Regions from separate parts of the Kaistia algarum genome, predicted to be linked through region 1. Evidence: riboswitches for the same ligand, from Rfam matches in the RefSeq annotation. Region 1 holds a riboswitch; the other holds the start of a gene.
What was found. Region 1 has a riboswitch for cobalamin ahead of OSH05_RS10955 (acyl-CoA desaturase). Riboswitches for the same ligand answer to the same signal wherever they lie in the genome.
Positions count from the first base shown of each region.

Region 2: linked by a shared signal. The riboswitch ahead of OSH05_RS15260 (CbtB domain-containing protein) and the one ahead of OSH05_RS10955 (acyl-CoA desaturase) in region 1 are both predicted to bind cobalamin.

Region 1 is NZ_JAPKNJ010000001.1:2,271,582-2,279,415, reverse strand. It holds gene OSH05_RS10985 (ATP-binding cassette domain-containing protein) at 1-56, shown strand, start outside; gene OSH05_RS10980 (LacI family DNA-binding transcriptional regulator) at 88-1,107, opposite strand; gene OSH05_RS10975 (sugar kinase) at 1,303-2,265, shown strand; gene OSH05_RS10970 (class II D-tagatose-bisphosphate aldolase, non-catalytic subunit) at 2,262-3,524, shown strand; gene OSH05_RS10965 (SDR family oxidoreductase) at 3,651-4,379, shown strand; partial or broken gene OSH05_RS25255 (NAD(P)-binding protein) at 4,400-4,489, shown strand; cobalamin riboswitch at 4,527-4,736, shown strand; gene OSH05_RS10955 (acyl-CoA desaturase) at 4,849-5,871, shown strand; gene OSH05_RS10950 (hypothetical protein) at 5,991-6,251, opposite strand; gene OSH05_RS10945 (COG4315 family predicted lipoprotein) at 6,743-7,126, opposite strand; gene OSH05_RS10940 (hypothetical protein) at 7,215-7,772, opposite strand.
Region 2 is NZ_JAPKNJ010000002.1:412,236-420,069, reverse strand. It holds gene mfd (transcription-repair coupling factor) at 1-153, shown strand, start outside; gene OSH05_RS15270 (LacI family DNA-binding transcriptional regulator) at 176-1,222, opposite strand; gene OSH05_RS15265 (hypothetical protein) at 1,443-1,700, shown strand; cobalamin riboswitch at 1,751-1,970, shown strand; gene OSH05_RS15260 (CbtB domain-containing protein) at 2,001-2,192, shown strand; gene OSH05_RS15255 (CbtA family protein) at 2,207-2,962, shown strand; gene cobU (bifunctional adenosylcobinamide kinase/adenosylcobinamide-phosphate guanylyltransferase) at 2,967-3,512, shown strand; gene cobW (cobalamin biosynthesis protein CobW) at 3,509-4,525, shown strand; gene cobN (cobaltochelatase subunit CobN) at 4,529-7,834, shown strand, end outside.

The DNA.
Region 1 (7,834 bases):
GCAAGATCTCCGAGACGACGCATGATGAGGTCGTCAAGCTCATGGTCGGCGGCTGAACCCTACCGCGCGGCGCAAGCCGCGCGGGCCTCAAGCCGAGGCGCGCAGCACGAGTTCGGCGTTGACGAGGACCTGGTCTCCCGACAGGCGCGGATCGTCGAAGACGCGGCCCGGATCCAGTTTGGAAAGCAAGAGATTGATGGCGAGCCGTCCCATCTCCGCCGTGTTCTGCGACACCGTGGTCAACGGCGGCCACGTATATTCGCTGAGCGGCTGGTTGTCGTGACCGGCGATCCGGAGATCGCAATCAGGTCCGAGCCCAATTTTGAGGCCAGCCTGGTTAACGGCCGCCAGAACACCGAAGGCGACACGATCATTGCCGCAGACCACGATTCCCGTCGGGAAGCCGCCATTGCGCAGGATCCGGTTCGCCTGCTCAAAGGCATAGCGCTCAAAATCCCAACTGTCGGAGCGCTCGAGTTCCAGAACGATCGGCTCCAGCCCGCGCCGCTCCATTGTCGCGATATAGGCGTTACGCCGGTCATGGGCGTTGCTATTCACCCAGGGCATGTCGAAATAGCAGGGCCGGTCGCCAAGCCGCGTCAGGTAATCGGTAATGAGCGACATGCTTTGTGCATTGTTGGTGCCAACGAAGGGCTGCTCATCATCGAAGGGCGCATCGATGAAGACGATCGGGTTGCTCCGGGCGAGCGCCTTGACCTTGGCGCGGTGCTTCGCATTGCCGCCGACAGGCGCCATGATGATGCCGGCGACGTTCAGCGAGGTCAGCGTCTCGATCGCCTCAGCCTCCAGTTCGGCCTTGCCGTCAGAGGAAAAGACGAACGGCATGTAGCCCGCCTGCGTCGCTTCCGCCTCGATGCGCCGGCGCAGGCCCGTATAGAAGGGGTCCAGCGAATTCGGAAAGATCAGGCCGATGATCTTGGTGCGGCGCCGGTTCAGATTGACGGCGAAGAGGTTCGGCCGAAATCCGGTCTCCGTCAGCCCGACCTCGATCCGTTCGCGAACCTTGACGCGGACCGAGTTCGGATTTTGGAAGTATTTCGATACGGTCGGCCGCGACAGGCCGACGGCGGCCGCGAACTCTTCCATCGTCCGGATGTTCGTCTTCGTCATGCGTCTCAGTCTTTCGCAGGTAGATCCGGGCTGCGCCGCCCGGCAAATCGGTCTACGAAAGGGCTGCCAGCTTGCACCCATCTTGTCAAACAAATAGACGTGCGCAAATAAAATGCTTTACGTGCATAAAGTAATGGATGCCCGTGGTGCCTCTCGCCCCGTGGCCGCATTATGACGGCGGCAATCGGGCCTGCCGTCGCCTCGCTAGGCGAATTGCTTGTCGAGTTCGTCTGCACGGAAAAGGACGGCCATAATCGCCTCGCCGCTCCCTATGTCGGGCCGTTTCCGAGCGGCGCGCCGGGCATCTTCATCGATCAGGCGGCACGTGTCGGCGCACGCGCGATCTTCGCCGGAGCGGTCGGTTCCGATGCCTTTGGCGGCGTGCTCACCGACCGGCTCACGGGCGTCGGCGTCTCGAACGAATTGATCCGTGTCGTCGACGGCGTTCCGACCGGTTCGGCCTTCGTCTCCTACAATAGCGACGGCACCCGCGACTTTGTGTTTAACATCGCCCACTCGGCCGCGGCGCATCTGCCGGACGCCGACGAAATCACCGCGGCCTTCTGCGTCTACGGGACGGGCGTCTTTCATATATCGGGATCGACGCTCGGCGACGGAGCCATGCGGGCCACGGCGCTGGAGGTGGCGCGCGGGCTTGCCGAGGCCGGAATCGCGATTTCCTTCGACCCCAATGTACGCAAGGAACTGCTTGGCGATCCGGGCTATTTCGCCGCCGTCGAGGCGCTGACGGCGCTCTCGACCTATTTCCTGCCGAGCGAGGAGGATGCGGCCGTACTCTTTCCCGGTGCCGAGTTCGCCGATTATGCGGGCCGCCTGATCGCCGCCGGCGCGGAAAGCGTCGTCCTGAAACGGGGCGAGTTCGGCTGTCTCGGTCTCGACCGCAGAGGGGAGCGCGTGAGCCTTCCGGCGCATCGAACCACAGTCGTCGATCCCACCGGGGCCGGCGATTGCTTCTGTGCCACCTATGTCGCGCTGCGCACGCTCGGCCTCCCCTTTGCCGCGGCACTGGCGCGGGCGAACGCAGCCGGTGCGCTCGCCGTTGGCAGGCTCGGCCCGATGGAGGGCAATTCGAACCTCGCGGCGATCGAACGCCGGCTGGAGGGCGCGGCATGAGAACGCTGCTCGATATCGTCGCCGCGAACCGCGCCGGCGAACGGACCGGGATCCCGTCCTACTGCACGGCCCACCCCGAAACGCTGCGTGCCATCTTCGCCGCCTATCGCGACGATGACGCGCCGATCCTGATCGAGGCGACCTGTAACCAGGTCAACCAGTTCGGCGGCTATACCGGCATGACGCCCGCCGATTTCCGCCGCTTCGCCGAGGGCCTCGCCGCCGACGAGGGCGTCGACGCAGATCGTCTCATCCTGGGTGGCGACCATCTCGGCCCCAACCCCTGGAAAAACGAGCCGGCAGCCATCGCCATGGAAAAGGCGAAGGCGATGGTCGCGGCCTTCGTCGAGGCTGGCTTCACCAAGATCCATCTCGATGCCTCGATGGCCTGCGCCGATGACGGCCAACTTGCCGAAGCGACCATGGCGGAACGCGCCGCCGACCTCGCCATCGTGGCGGAGCGCGCCGCCGCGAGCCGGCAGCTCGCCTATGTCGTGGGTACCGAGGTGCCGATCCCGGGTGGCGAGACCGAGACGCTGGACGCCCTCGCCGTCACGACCACGACCTCGGTCCAACGCACGATCGATCTCCACCGCACCGCCTTCGCGGCGCGCGGCCTCGACGCCGCCTTCGACCGAGTCGTCGGCATCGTCGTCCAGCCCGGCGTCGATTTTGGCAACGACAAGGTCTACGCCTTCGTGCCGGAGAAGGCCGCCGATCTCTCGGCCACGGTGGCGAGCCTGCCGGGCCTCGTCTTCGAGGCCCACTCGAGCGACTACCAGACCGAGGCGGCGCTGGCGGCGCTCGTCGACGGCCATTTCGCGATCCTGAAGGTCGGCCCGGAACTGACCTTCGCCTATCGGCAAGCCGTGGTCGCACTGGCCGGCATCGAGGCGTCGCTGGGGCCAGCCGAACCCTCCGGCATCCTTGACGTGATCCGCACCGAAATGCGCGCTGCGCCGAAGGATTGGCGCGGCTACGTCGCCGCCGATGAGCGTGAGGCAGCGATGATGCTGTTCGGGCTCAGCGACCGCGTACGCTATTATTGGCCCAATCCGCGCATCCAGGCCGCGCTTGGCCGCCTCCACCGCAATATCGCCGAGGGCCGGCCTGAACCCGGCCTCGTCGCACAGGCGACCGGTGGCCTTGTCGGCCCGGCCATCGATCCCGCCGGGCTCCCCCGCCAACTCGTCCGACAGATGGTGGGCGCGGTCGTCGCCAAATATCGCGCGGCGGCGCGCGACGGCGGCGCGGGCTGATCGATCGGCGGCCTTGATATCCGGAAGAATATTTGCGCGAGAAAAGATATGAATTGACGAGCGGAATATATGCCGCCTAGCATCCGCTCATGAGCGCCGCAAGGCGCCGGCCATCGGGAGGAAGGCATGCGGACGGAACTCAAGAACAAGATCGTCCTCGTCACGGGCGGCAGCTCGGGCATCGGGCGGGCCATGGCACGCGCGGTCGCCGAAGAAGGGGCGAAGCTAGTCCTGGTCGGACGCTCGGCCGAACGCCTCCAGGCCGTGGCGTCGAACCTGCCGACCGAGGCGCTGCCGATCGCCGCCGATCTCACCAAGCCAGCCGAGGTCGACCGGGTCGTCGCCGAGGCGCGCGCCCGCTTCGGCCGTATCGATATATTGCTGCCGAATGCCGGGCTCTATATTCCCGGCGACGTCGCCGAGGGCGATCCCGACGCCTGGGACGAACTCCTCGCGGTCAACGTCAACAGTGTCTTCCGCCTGGTCCGCGCCGTCCTGCCCGAAATGATCGAGCGCAAGGACGGCCATATCCTGATCACCAGCTCGATCTCGGGCCATCAGGCGATCCAGTGGGAGCCGATCTATTCGGCCTCCAAGCATGCGATCCAATCCTTCGTCCATGGTCTCCGCCGCCAGGTAGCCCCGCAGGGCATCCGCGTCGGCGCCGTCGCGCCGGGCATCGTGCTGAACGAACTCTGGGGCTACAAGGACCCGGCTGCGATCGACGCAAAGGTCGAGAGCCGCGAGGGATTGCGCTCCGAGGATGTCGCCGATGCGGTCGTGTTCATGCTGACGCGGCCCGCCAATGTCACGATCCGCGACCTCGTCATCCTGCCGCAGAACCAGGACCTCTGATCGTGTCCGGCTTCGACTACATGATCGTCGGCGGCGGCGCCGCTGGCTGCGTGCTCGCGAACCGGCTTTCGGAGAATCCGAAGGTACGCGTTGCTCTCGTCGAGGCCGGGCCCGACCGGCACGCGTTGACTTCGTATCCGAATTAACGCCTAGTCTGACCGTCACGGTCTCTTGAAGCCCAAGATTCGAGCGTTTGAGGGAAGCCGGTGCGGCATCTGCCAAACCCGGAGCTGTCTCCGCAACGGTGAGCGGTTCGCCGAAGCCCATCGCGCGTCACCGGGATCGAAATGATCCTGGAAGGCCGGGCGGAAGCGACGACCCGCGAGCCAGGAGATCTGCCGCGACGCCGTAAACGTCCCTGGGCGGAGTGTTCCGGTGGATCGTCGCTTGCTGCAGACGGCCCCCGTGGCGTCCGCGTGCCTCTTGCGCGTCCTCCCGGCCTTGGCCCCAAACGATTGGGTTTGTGCCGGTGCCTGTTCCTGTTGATGCCGATGTCGCACGGGCGGATCCCCATGGTCATCTGGATATTCCGAAAGCCGCGCAGCCTCTTCGGCTCGCCCGCATCGATGCGATCGGAATTGGGGCGATCCACCTGCTGGCGCTTCTGGCGTTCGTGCCGTGGCTCTTCAGCTGGACCGGCGTGGTGGTGGCGATTCTGGGGCTCTATGTATTCGGCACGCTCGGGATCAGCCTTTGCTTCCATCGCATGCTGACCCATCGCGGCGTCGTCTGCCCGAAATGGCTGGAGCACAGCTTCGCCATCCTCGGCGTGTGCTGCGTTCAGGATACGCCGGCCCGCTGGATCTCCATCCACCGCAAGCATCACGAGCATGCGGACGAACAGCCGGATCCGCACACCCCGCTGGTCAACTTCCTGTGGGCGCATATCGGGTGGATGCTCTTCACCAATCGCGAGCTGACACGTCGGGCGTTGATCTCCCGCTATGCCAAAGACGTCCTGCAGGACCCGTTCTATGCGAGGCTCGAAGCGAACTTCCGCTGGGTTCGGGTGATCCTGATTTCGTGGGCGCTCTTCTTTGCCGGCGGGTTCGTAGCCGAATTGCTGCTGGGCGGCAGCCTGCTGGAGGCTTTGCAATTCGGCCTCAGCCTGCTGGTTTGGGGAGCCTTCGTCCGCACGGTGCTGGTTTGGCACATTACGTGGTCGATCAATTCGGTGACCCATCTTTGGGGGTACCGCAATTATGAGACCGACGAATCCAGCCGGAATAATCTGATCGTCGGCTTCCTCAGCAATGGCGAGGGCTGGCACAATAATCATCACGCCGACCCACGCTCGGCCCGCTACGGCCACCGCTGGTGGGAACTGGATGTAACCTGGCTAACGATCCGGTTTCTCTCGGCCGTGGGCCTCGCCACCAAGGTCATCAAGCCCTCCCCTCACGTCCAGGAGCGCTACGCCAAGCTGGCCGCCGCGACCGCGCACGGCGGCTCCGCTTCAACGCCGCAACGGGCGGATCGCCAGACCCCCTGACAGGCACGGAGAAGGCGCGTACCGCTCCCGAACATCTGCGTCAAGAAATACCGTTCAGCAGCGACTTGAATCCTGCCGCGATCCGCTGAGAGCCTTGGATGCGGCGCGACCGCTCGGCCTCAGTCGTCGAGGGCGTGCCAGGGCAGGTCCGAATCGGAGATCGGCTCGCGTTCGAAGACGATCGATCCATGGAGGTCGTCACCGAGTTCGATGACGCGCGAATACATGCCGAGTTCGGCGGCGGAGCTGGCGAGATTCGTCGCGCTCCGCAGCGCGTCATCATGGGACGCGAAGCTCGCCACCGGCAATCCGTCGCGATGGAGAAGCGAACGCTGCCCGCCGCCGTCATACTCGATATAATACGTTGCAAAATCGAGCATATCGGCACCTCCACTCCCCGTGCCCGGCGGATTCTAGGCTGAGTCGACCATGGGTCCTGTGCCTCGCGGGCAACAGGAGCCAAAGGAACGCCTATTCCCCCGGAAAAGCAGTGGATCGACCGGTACCCGCTAGGATTGACGAAGGGAGATTAGCCCTGCAGCTCGAAACGCGGCGCGTCGAAGCTCATTCGGCGACCTCGCAGCTAAAGCGGATCTCCAGATTGGAAGGGCGTGGTGACGAGAGAAGACGCTGCCCCGCTGCCTGACACGCCGCCAGCGACTCAAACCCGCCCACGGCCGAGATCGAAGAGGAAACGGCGAGACTCTTCGTCTCCTCCGTCGCCCCGTAAACGATCGACAGCATAACCAATATGTACATTCAATCCCCCGAACCGGGCCCACCCGATGTGGGCCTGAAGCCCACGAATATGCTTGCCTTTATCGAAAATTGAAAGTGGCGGTGCCGCCAGGCAGGCACCGCCCTTAGCTGGCTATTTCGCGACGTGCCAGACGCCGCCGACGCCATCACCGACGACGTCGCCCGGCTTCTTGTCCTTGATGAAGGTGTAGAGCGGCATGCCGTCATAGGCCCACATCTTCGTTCCGTCCTTCCGGTCGACCAGCGTCCACTCGCCGCTCGCCTTCGCCTTGGCTCCGGCCACAAAGGGCGGCCAATTCACGGCGCACTGGTCGTAGCAATTGGACACGCCCTTCTGGTCCTTGTCGAAGGTGTAGAGCGTCATCCCCTTGGCATCGACATAGACCTTGCCGACGGACGTCTCCATCATCTTGGCCGGTCCGGCGGCAATCGCCGGCCCGAAGGCTCCGGCAAGCATGGCCAGAGCCAGAACAGTTCTCGTGGCTGCGGTTCTCATGGCTGAAATCCTCTCTGTTGACGTGTGCCGACGATGTCGGCCGCAGCAAGAACACGCGAGGACGGCAATCTATTCGAGCCGGAGTCGGTTAACGCAGATCCGTTTCGGGATAGGCCCGGCTCGGCTGGCATATGCCGTCGCGACAGAGGAAGAGCAGGGTCTGGTCGGGCCAGCAGCCATGCGACGCCAGCTCTGCTTTCGCCACATAAAGAATGAGAAGGCGAAACTCGGCCACGCCATCCGCCGACGGATCCAGATTGGCATAGACCGCCACGCCGTCGAGACCGGATCGCTCGATAGAACCTGCAAGCCGCACCCCGCCGTGGACGAGGCCGCCTTTCCAATAGACGCCAGCCCGGCACGCGGAGTAGCCGCTTGGGGCCACGAACCTGGCATAGTAGCTGCCGCCACGAACCCGGGTGAGCCAGGCCGTGCCGCGATAATCATCTGAATGGATGAGCCGCTTCAGGAACCGGTCGCTCGAATCTTGTCCGGCGGCGTCCGGAGAGCAATCGGTCCGAAGAGCGCGACAACCGGCTTCGACGAGCAGGGCGGCCGTCCCGCTGTCCATATCGCGCCAGCCCGGAAGCTGGAAGTCACGATCGGCGCGGAGATGAAATTCCTCCTGATAGACGCGCGGGACCAAGTCCCGGGCAGCAGCGGTACGGGCCGTTGCCGGGAAGAGAAGCCCAAGGGCCGCCGCGACGC
Region 2 (7,834 bases), on a different contig from region 1:
GGCGAGCAGGGCAGCCTGGCGAAGGTTCGCCCCGACCAGAAGATCGTGCTGATCCGCGATTGGGAAGACCCGGAAAAGCGGCTCAAGGGCACCGCCGTGGTATTGACGCAACTGGCGCGGCTTGCGGTCGGCGACGGCAAGAAGGCGGTCTGAGCGAACCTGGACGGTTCCGCGATCAGCTGCTCTCTCGCTCGATCAACTCGAAACCGACATCGACAGTCCTGGGTCCTGCCGTATCGCCCGCGATCGCGCCCAGCAGCAGGCGGCCAGCCTCGAAGCCGATGCGGCGGGTTGGCACGGCGATCGTCGTCAGAGACGGGACCAGATGGCGGGCGAACTCGAAATCGCCGAAGCCGGTGATTGCGAAACGCCGCGGCACGGCAATGCCGCGCCTTATGCAGGCGAAGAGGACACCGGCGGCCGTGATGTCGCTGGAGAGGACGATGGCATCGGCGTCCGGATGCTGCGCCTCGACACGGTCGAGCAGGCTGGCGCCGGCATCCATGGTCAACGCCAGATCGCCGGCATCGATCAGCCTCGGCTCGTCTTCCGGCCACAGTTTTTGCGCCGCCGCGCAGAACCCATCCCGGCGCTGGCGCGCGCGGCTGTCGCCAGGGCGGACCACGCCGGCGAATACCGGTTGGCGGCGACCGCTCGCCGCCAGATGGCGAACGACCGCATCCATCGCCAGATCGTTGGAAAAGCCGACCTGCCGGTCGATCGGCTGGGGCGCCAGATCCCAGCCCTCGACGATCGGAATTCCGGCCCGCTTCAGCAACGAGACGCTGCCGCGCGTATGGCGCGTTCCAACAAGGAAGAGCCCGTCGGGGCGGCGGCCAAGGAGACTGCGGATCAGATCCTCTTCACGGTCGAGCCGGTAATCCGTATTGCCGACGAAAAGTTGATAGCCCTTGCGGCCCACCATGTCCGACAGGGACTGGATCGTGTCGGCGAAGATCGAGGTGGAGAGCGTCGGTATGACCGCTGCTATCGTCAGGCTGCGCGCCGAGGCGAGCATGCTGGCCGCCAGATTCTGCACATAGTGCGTCTTGCGAATGGCGGCCGTGATGAGTTCGAGCGTATCCGGCGAGACGGTTTGCGGCGTCCGCAGGGCGCGGGATACGGTCTGCATCGAGACGCCCGCTTCCGCCGCGACGTCGGCCATGGTCACGCCGGCGCGCCTCGGCCTGGCCTTGCGCTTGGGTTGGACTGCCTCGCTCACGATTCCACGACGCCTATGCCCATGGCGGTTGCGAGCACCAGCCCCGCTGGATCAGCTCGCTCGTCCCACGACCAGCGCTAGCAGAACGCGAATATGAAAAGAAGAACGAGGCCAGGCCAACGGCGCAAGTCTCGGGCACATCGACGTGGAATTGGTCGCGTATGGTTCTCGCAATCCAATAGCACCATATAGCGAGCAACAAGGAGGCTGCCTGAGCGCCATGCCCTCGATCCGATTTGGCAAGAGAACTGTCAAACTGCCCGAAAGCCGGCCGCTCCGGATCGGCATCGGCGGAGCTTTCATCGCCGGCGGCATATTCAGTTTTCTGCCTGTGCTGGGCATATGGATGTTGCCGATCGGGCTGATTGTGCTGTCCCATGACTTCCCGCGGATCCGCCGCTTTCGTCGTCAGTCGGAGGTGAAACTGGCCCGGCGCTGGGCGCGTTTTCGCGGTCGGGCGCCGGTGGATCAGGGCTGACCAGCCTCGCCGTGCCAGCGTACGGCCTTGCGCGTCCTCCGCGATCCCTCTAGCGTCGTATCTGCTTAGGTTCCCCCGATAGGACCGAAGGGTTCGGGGGATGAAATGGGAATCCGGTGCGGAACGACCCCTCAAGGGGTTTCAAGTCCGGAGCTGCCCCCGCAACTGTAAGCGGCGAGCGACCTTGCACCATGCCACTGGGAAACCGGGAAGGCGCCAGGGAAGCTGCGACCCGTGAGCCAGGAGACCAGCCTTTGCATCGTTAGGACCGGCCGTCGGTGGGACGGCAAAGGAGATGCCATGACTGATTCTCGTTCGACCACGCTTCCTACAAGCGGAACCCGCACCGAGGCGCCCAGCCGGCTTGCCGCCGGCATCGCCGCCATGGTCTTCGGCGTGCTGCTCTTTGTCGGCACCGGCTTTGCTGCGCCCAGCGCCATCCATAATGCGACCCACGACACGCGGCACGCCCTCGGGCTGCCCTGCCACTGACATCGGGGTCCATCATGCTGAAATCGATCATTCTCAGCGCCTTTGGCGCTGGCCTTGTCGTGGGCGCGATTCTGACGGGCGTCCAGTTCGTCACGACCGAGCCGCTGATCCTGCATGGCGAGACTTTTGAGAAGGCCGCCGAAGCCAACGAGGCTCCGGCAGCCGCTGTCGATCCCGCCGCCGCGCATCAGGAGGCGTCCGGCCATGACCATGCAGCCGCGGCGGAGACCACTCCGGCGGAACATCATCATGATGCCGGCGCCTGGGAGCCGGCCGATGGTTTCGAGCGCTCGGCCTATACGCTTCTCGCCAATCTGCTGATGGGCGTCGGAGTATCGGCGGTGCTGCTCGGCGCCATGACGCTGCGCGGCGGCCCGATCGACGCCCGAACCGGCGTGCTCTGGGGCGTCGCCGGGTTCTTCGTCGCTTCGCTTCTCCCCTCGCTCGGGTTGTCGCCGGAGCTTCCGGGAACCGCAGCGGCGGAGATCACCTCGCGGCAGATCTGGTGGCTTGGCACGGTCGCGGCCTCGGCGGCGGGCCTCGCGCTCCTCGTCTTCGCGCCAGCCTGGTACGCCAAGCTCGCCGGCATCGCACTGGCAGTCGTCCCGCATGTTATCGGGGCTCCACGGCCACCGACGCTGGAGGCTCCCTATCCGGCAGCGCTCGGCGCCGAATTCGTCGTCGCCTCGCTGGTCGCCAGCGCGCTGCTCTGGTCGCTCTCCGGCCTCTTCTCGGGCTGGCTTTACCGGCGCGTTTCGCGAACGGCCTGACGGGATGGAACCGACGATCCCGCCGCCGCGGACGGCGCTCGTCCTCGGCGGCGCCCGCTCCGGCAAGAGCCGCTTCGCGGAGACGATCGTACAGGCCTTGGCCCGTCCGGTCGTCTACGTCGCCACCGCCGAGGCGAGGGACCAGGAGATGGGCGAACGCATCGCCCTGCACCGGGCTCGCCGCGGCGACTGGGCGACGATCGAGGCGCCGCTCGATCTCGTCGGCGCGATTGCGAGAGCGGAGGGAAGGGCGGTTCTCGTCGATTGCCTGACGCTCTGGCTCTCCAACCTGCTCGAGGCCGGCCGCGACCCCGAGGCAGAGGGCGAACGGCTCGCCGCCTGCCTTGACGAGGCCTCGGTGCCGATCGTGCTCGTCTCCAACGAGGTCGGCTCCGGCATCGTGCCGATGAATGCACTCGCCCGCCGCTTCGCCGACGAGCAGGGCCGCCTCAACCAGCGCATCGCCAAGGCGGTCGCCCAGGTTTTCCTCGTGGCGGCGGGCCTGCCCGTCCGCCTCAAACCCCGTTCCGATCCGGAGTATTCGCTTTGACCGCCCGCATTCCCGCCACCATCGTCACCGGCTTCCTCGGGGCCGGCAAGACGACGCTGATCCGCAACCTGATCGCGCAGGCGAACGGCAAGCGGATCGCCCTCATCGTCAACGAGTTTGGCGACATGGGCTTCGACGGCTCGCTGCTTTCCGATTGCGGCGTCGATGACTGCAAGCCGGATACGGTCGTGGAACTCACCAATGGCTGCATTTGCTGCACCGTCGCGGATGATTTCCTGCCGACGATCGAGATGCTGCTGAAGCGAGATCCCGCGCCGGACCATATCGTCATTGAGACCTCGGGCCTTGCTCTGCCGCAGCCACTGGTGCGTGCCTTCACCTGGCCCTCCGTGCGCCATCGGACCACGATCGACGGCGTCGTGACGGTCGTGGATGCCGCCGCCGTCGCGGAAGGGCGCTTTGCCCATGACGAGGCGGCGGTAGCGGCGCAGCGCGCGGCCGATCCCTCGCTCGACCATGACGACCCGATCGAGGAACTGTTCGAGGACCAGCTCTCCTGCGCCGATCTGATCGTGCTCTCCAAGGCCGATCTCGTCGATGCCGCGCAGCTTGCCGAGGTGGAGGCGATCGTGCGGCGCGAGGCTCGCTCGGAAGCGCGCAGCGTCATCGGCTCGCCGGCCGGCCTGCCACTCGCCATCCTGCTTGGCGTCGGCGCGGCGGCCGAGGACGATGCGGCCAACCGCAAGAGCCACCACGATCTCGAAGGCGAGGAGCACGACCACGACGATTTCGTCTCCTATGTCCTCGACATCGGCGAGCAAGGGTCGATCGAGGCGCTGGGCGACAAGGTCAGGGGCGCTATGGGTGAAGCCGGCGTGCTGCGAATCAAGGGCCGGGCCCGGGTCGCCGGCAAGGCGTTCCCGGCCGTGGTGCAGGCCGTCGGCCCGCGCGTCGAGACCTATTTTGCGGCAGGAGAGATCGCCGGTCGGCTCGTCGTGATCGGCGAGAAGCATCTCGACCGTGCCGCCGTCGAGGCACATTTCGGAGCCTGAGCCATGCACCTGATCGTCGGCGAAACGGAACGGATCGACGATGGCGCCACCGCCGTCGATCTGGATCAATCGCCCGGCGATATTGTTGTGCTGTCGGCGGCGGATTCCGAACTCGCCGCCTTTGCCGGTGCCTTCGCGCGGATGCCTGAAGGGCCGAGCCTTCGCCTCGCCAATTGGACCAAGCTGCAGCATCCCTATTCGGTCGATCTCTATCTCGAAAAGACGCTCCAGAAGGCCAAGCTCGTCATCGTGCGAATGATGGGCGGCTCCGGCTATTGGCCCTATGGGCTGGAGGCGCTCCGGGCGCTCTCGCGTGGCGGCGGCCCGAGGCTGGCGGTGATGCCCGGCGAGGACCGCTGGGACCCGTCGCTGGAGCCCTATTCGACCATCGACATCGCCGCCGCCCGGCAGCTCTGGCGCTGCTGCGTCGAGGCGGGGCCGGAGAATATCGGCCGCGCGCTGCGGCTGGCGCGACACTGGGTCGGCGACGGTGAGGCCCCCGAGGCGCCCGTCGCGCTGCCCGAAATCGGCTTCTGGCAGCCGGGCAGCGGCGTCGTATCCCGAGAGGCCGCGCTCTCGGCGGCGCGCCAGCGGCCCTATGCGCCGATCGTCTTTTACCGGGCGCTGATCGAGGGCGGCTCTACCGAGCCGATCGACGCGCTGGTCGAGGCACTTGGCCGCGAGGGCATCGGCGCGGTGCCCATCTTCGTCACCAGCCTGAAAAACCCTGCCGTCGCCGAAGCGCTCGGCCAGTTCTTTGTCGAAGCGCCACCCGCTATCGTACTGAACGGCACCGCCTTCGCGATCTCCAGGCCCGGACGAAGCCATGAGCCAACCGTGCTCGACGCGCCTGGCCGGCCTGTGCTGCAGATCGTCTTCGCCGGCACCAGCCGCGAGGCGTGGCTCAATTCAACGCGCGGACTTTCGCCGCGCGATCTGATCATGAACGTGGCGCTGCCCGAGGTCGACGGCCGTATCCTGACGCGGCCGGTCTCGTTCAAGGAAGAAGTGGCGCGCGATCCCGCCACGGACAGCCGCATCGTCGTCTACAAGGCCGATCGCGAGCGGATCGCCTTCGTTGCGGCGCAGGTGGCCGCCTGGGTGCGTCTCGGCGCGAAGCCGGCCAGCAAAAGTCGCATCGCGCTGGTTCTCTCCAACTATCCCGGCCGCGACGGCCGGATCGGCAATGGCGTCGGCCTCGACACGCCGGAGAGCGCGGTGCGGATCGCTGCGGCGATGCGGCGCGCGGGGTACGAACTGCCGGCGTTCCCGGAGACGGGCCGAGCGCTGATGGAGGGTTTGCTGGAGGCGGACCAAGGCCCGCAGGCGCTTTCGCCCCTTCTCCCGCAAAGCGGGGGAGGGTTGGGGAGGGGGCTAGCTTCCGAGCCGTCGACGGAAACGCTCCATGCCCAACATACCCCCCTCTCCAGCTCGCCCCCACAAGGGGGGAGAGAGCTGGGCGGAGTCTCTCCCGCAATTCTCCCCCTCGCCGCCTACCTCGCCTTTCACGACGCCTTGCCGGAATCCGTCCGCGCCGCGCTTGCCTCCCGCTGGGGTGCGCCTGAAGAGGATCCGCTCTTCGAGGACGGCGCTTTCCATGTCCGCGTCCATCGCTTCGGCAATATCGTCCTCGCCGTGCAGCCGGGACGGGGCCATGGCGTCGATCCCAAGGCGACCTATCACGATCCGGAGCTCGTGCCGCCGCACCACTACCTCGCCTTCTACGCGTTTCTCCGGCACGAGTTCGGCGCCGACGCGATCGTGCAGATCGGTAAGCACGGCAACCTAGAATGGCTACCTGGCAAGGCGCTCGGCCTGTCGGCGGAGTGCTGGCCGGAGGTCGCGCTGGGCCCGACGCCGCTCATCTATCCGTTTATCGTCAATGATCCCGGCGAGGGCGCGCAGGCGAAGCGGCGCTCCTCGGCGGTGATCGTCGACCATCTCATGCCGGCGCTCACCCGCGCCGGGGCGCAGGGCGTCTTCGCCGAGATCGAAACGCTGATCGACGAATATCATCTCGCCGCCGGCGCCGATCCGAAGCGGCGCGACTTTCTCGAGGCCGAGATCCTGGCGCTGGCCGAACGCCATGGCATCGACCGCGACCTCGAAATCGGCCGCGACGATCCGAACCGCGCGCTGAGAGCGATCGACGCGCATCTCTGCGACATCAAGGAACTGCAGATCCGCGACGGACTGCATCTGTTCGGGAAGAGCCCCGAGGGGGACGCGCGGATCGATACGCTTCTCGCCATCGCCCGAGCCCCACGCTCCGGCGGAAGACCGCAGGACGGCTCGTTGGCGCGCGCGATCGCGAACGATCTGGGCCTTGCGGGGTTCGATCCGATCGGGTGTGACCGCGCGGCCGATTGGGAGGGGCCAAGGCCGGAGGTGCTTGAGGCCCTTGGCGAAGGCCTGTGGCGAACGGCTGGTGATACGGTTGAGCGGGTGGAGGCTTTGGCGCGTGCCATGGTCGCAGCTCTTCTCCCTCTCCCGCAAAGCGAGGGAGGGTCGGGGAGGGGGCCAACTGCCGAGCCGTCGACGGAGGCGAGTCACGCCCAGCATACCCCCCTCGCCAACTCTTCCCTACAAGGGGGCAGAGGGCAGGCCGATGCGCTTCATCGGCTCGATTGCCTCGACGATTTCTCCGCCACCACCCCCATTCTCGACTGGATTGTCGCCGATCTCGCGCCCGCGCTGGACCGTTCGGGCAGCGACGAGATCGCTGGCGTGATCGCAGCTCTCGACGGCCGTTTCATCCCGCCCGGCCCCTCCGGCGCACCGTCACGGGGACGGGCCGATGTGCTGCCGACCGGGCGCAACTTCTACGCCGTCGACACCCGCGCGATCCCGACCGAAGCCGCCTGGCGGCTCGGGCGGCTGGCGGCGGAGGCGCTGGTGCAGCGTTATCTTCAGGACGAGGGCGAATGGCCGCGCTCCATCGCGATCTCCGCCTGGGGCACGGCCAATATGCGCACCGGCGGCGACGACATCGCGCAGGTGCTGGCGCTGATCGGCGCCGAGCCGGCCTGGGAGCCGGGCACCGGCCGTGTCACCGGATTTCGCGTGCTGACGCTCTCCGAGCTTAAGCGTCCGCGCGTCGACGTCACGCTGCGCATCTCCGGCATGTTCCGCGATGCCTTCCCGGAGCAGATCGACCTGATCGATTCCGCCATCCGGGCGATCGCCGAGCGCGACGAGGACGACGACGCCAACCCGCTCGCGGCGGCGCGGCGGCGCGAGCACCATACGGCTCGGATCTTCGGCGCGAAGCCCGGCAGCTATGGAGCCGGTTTGCAGACGCTGATGGAC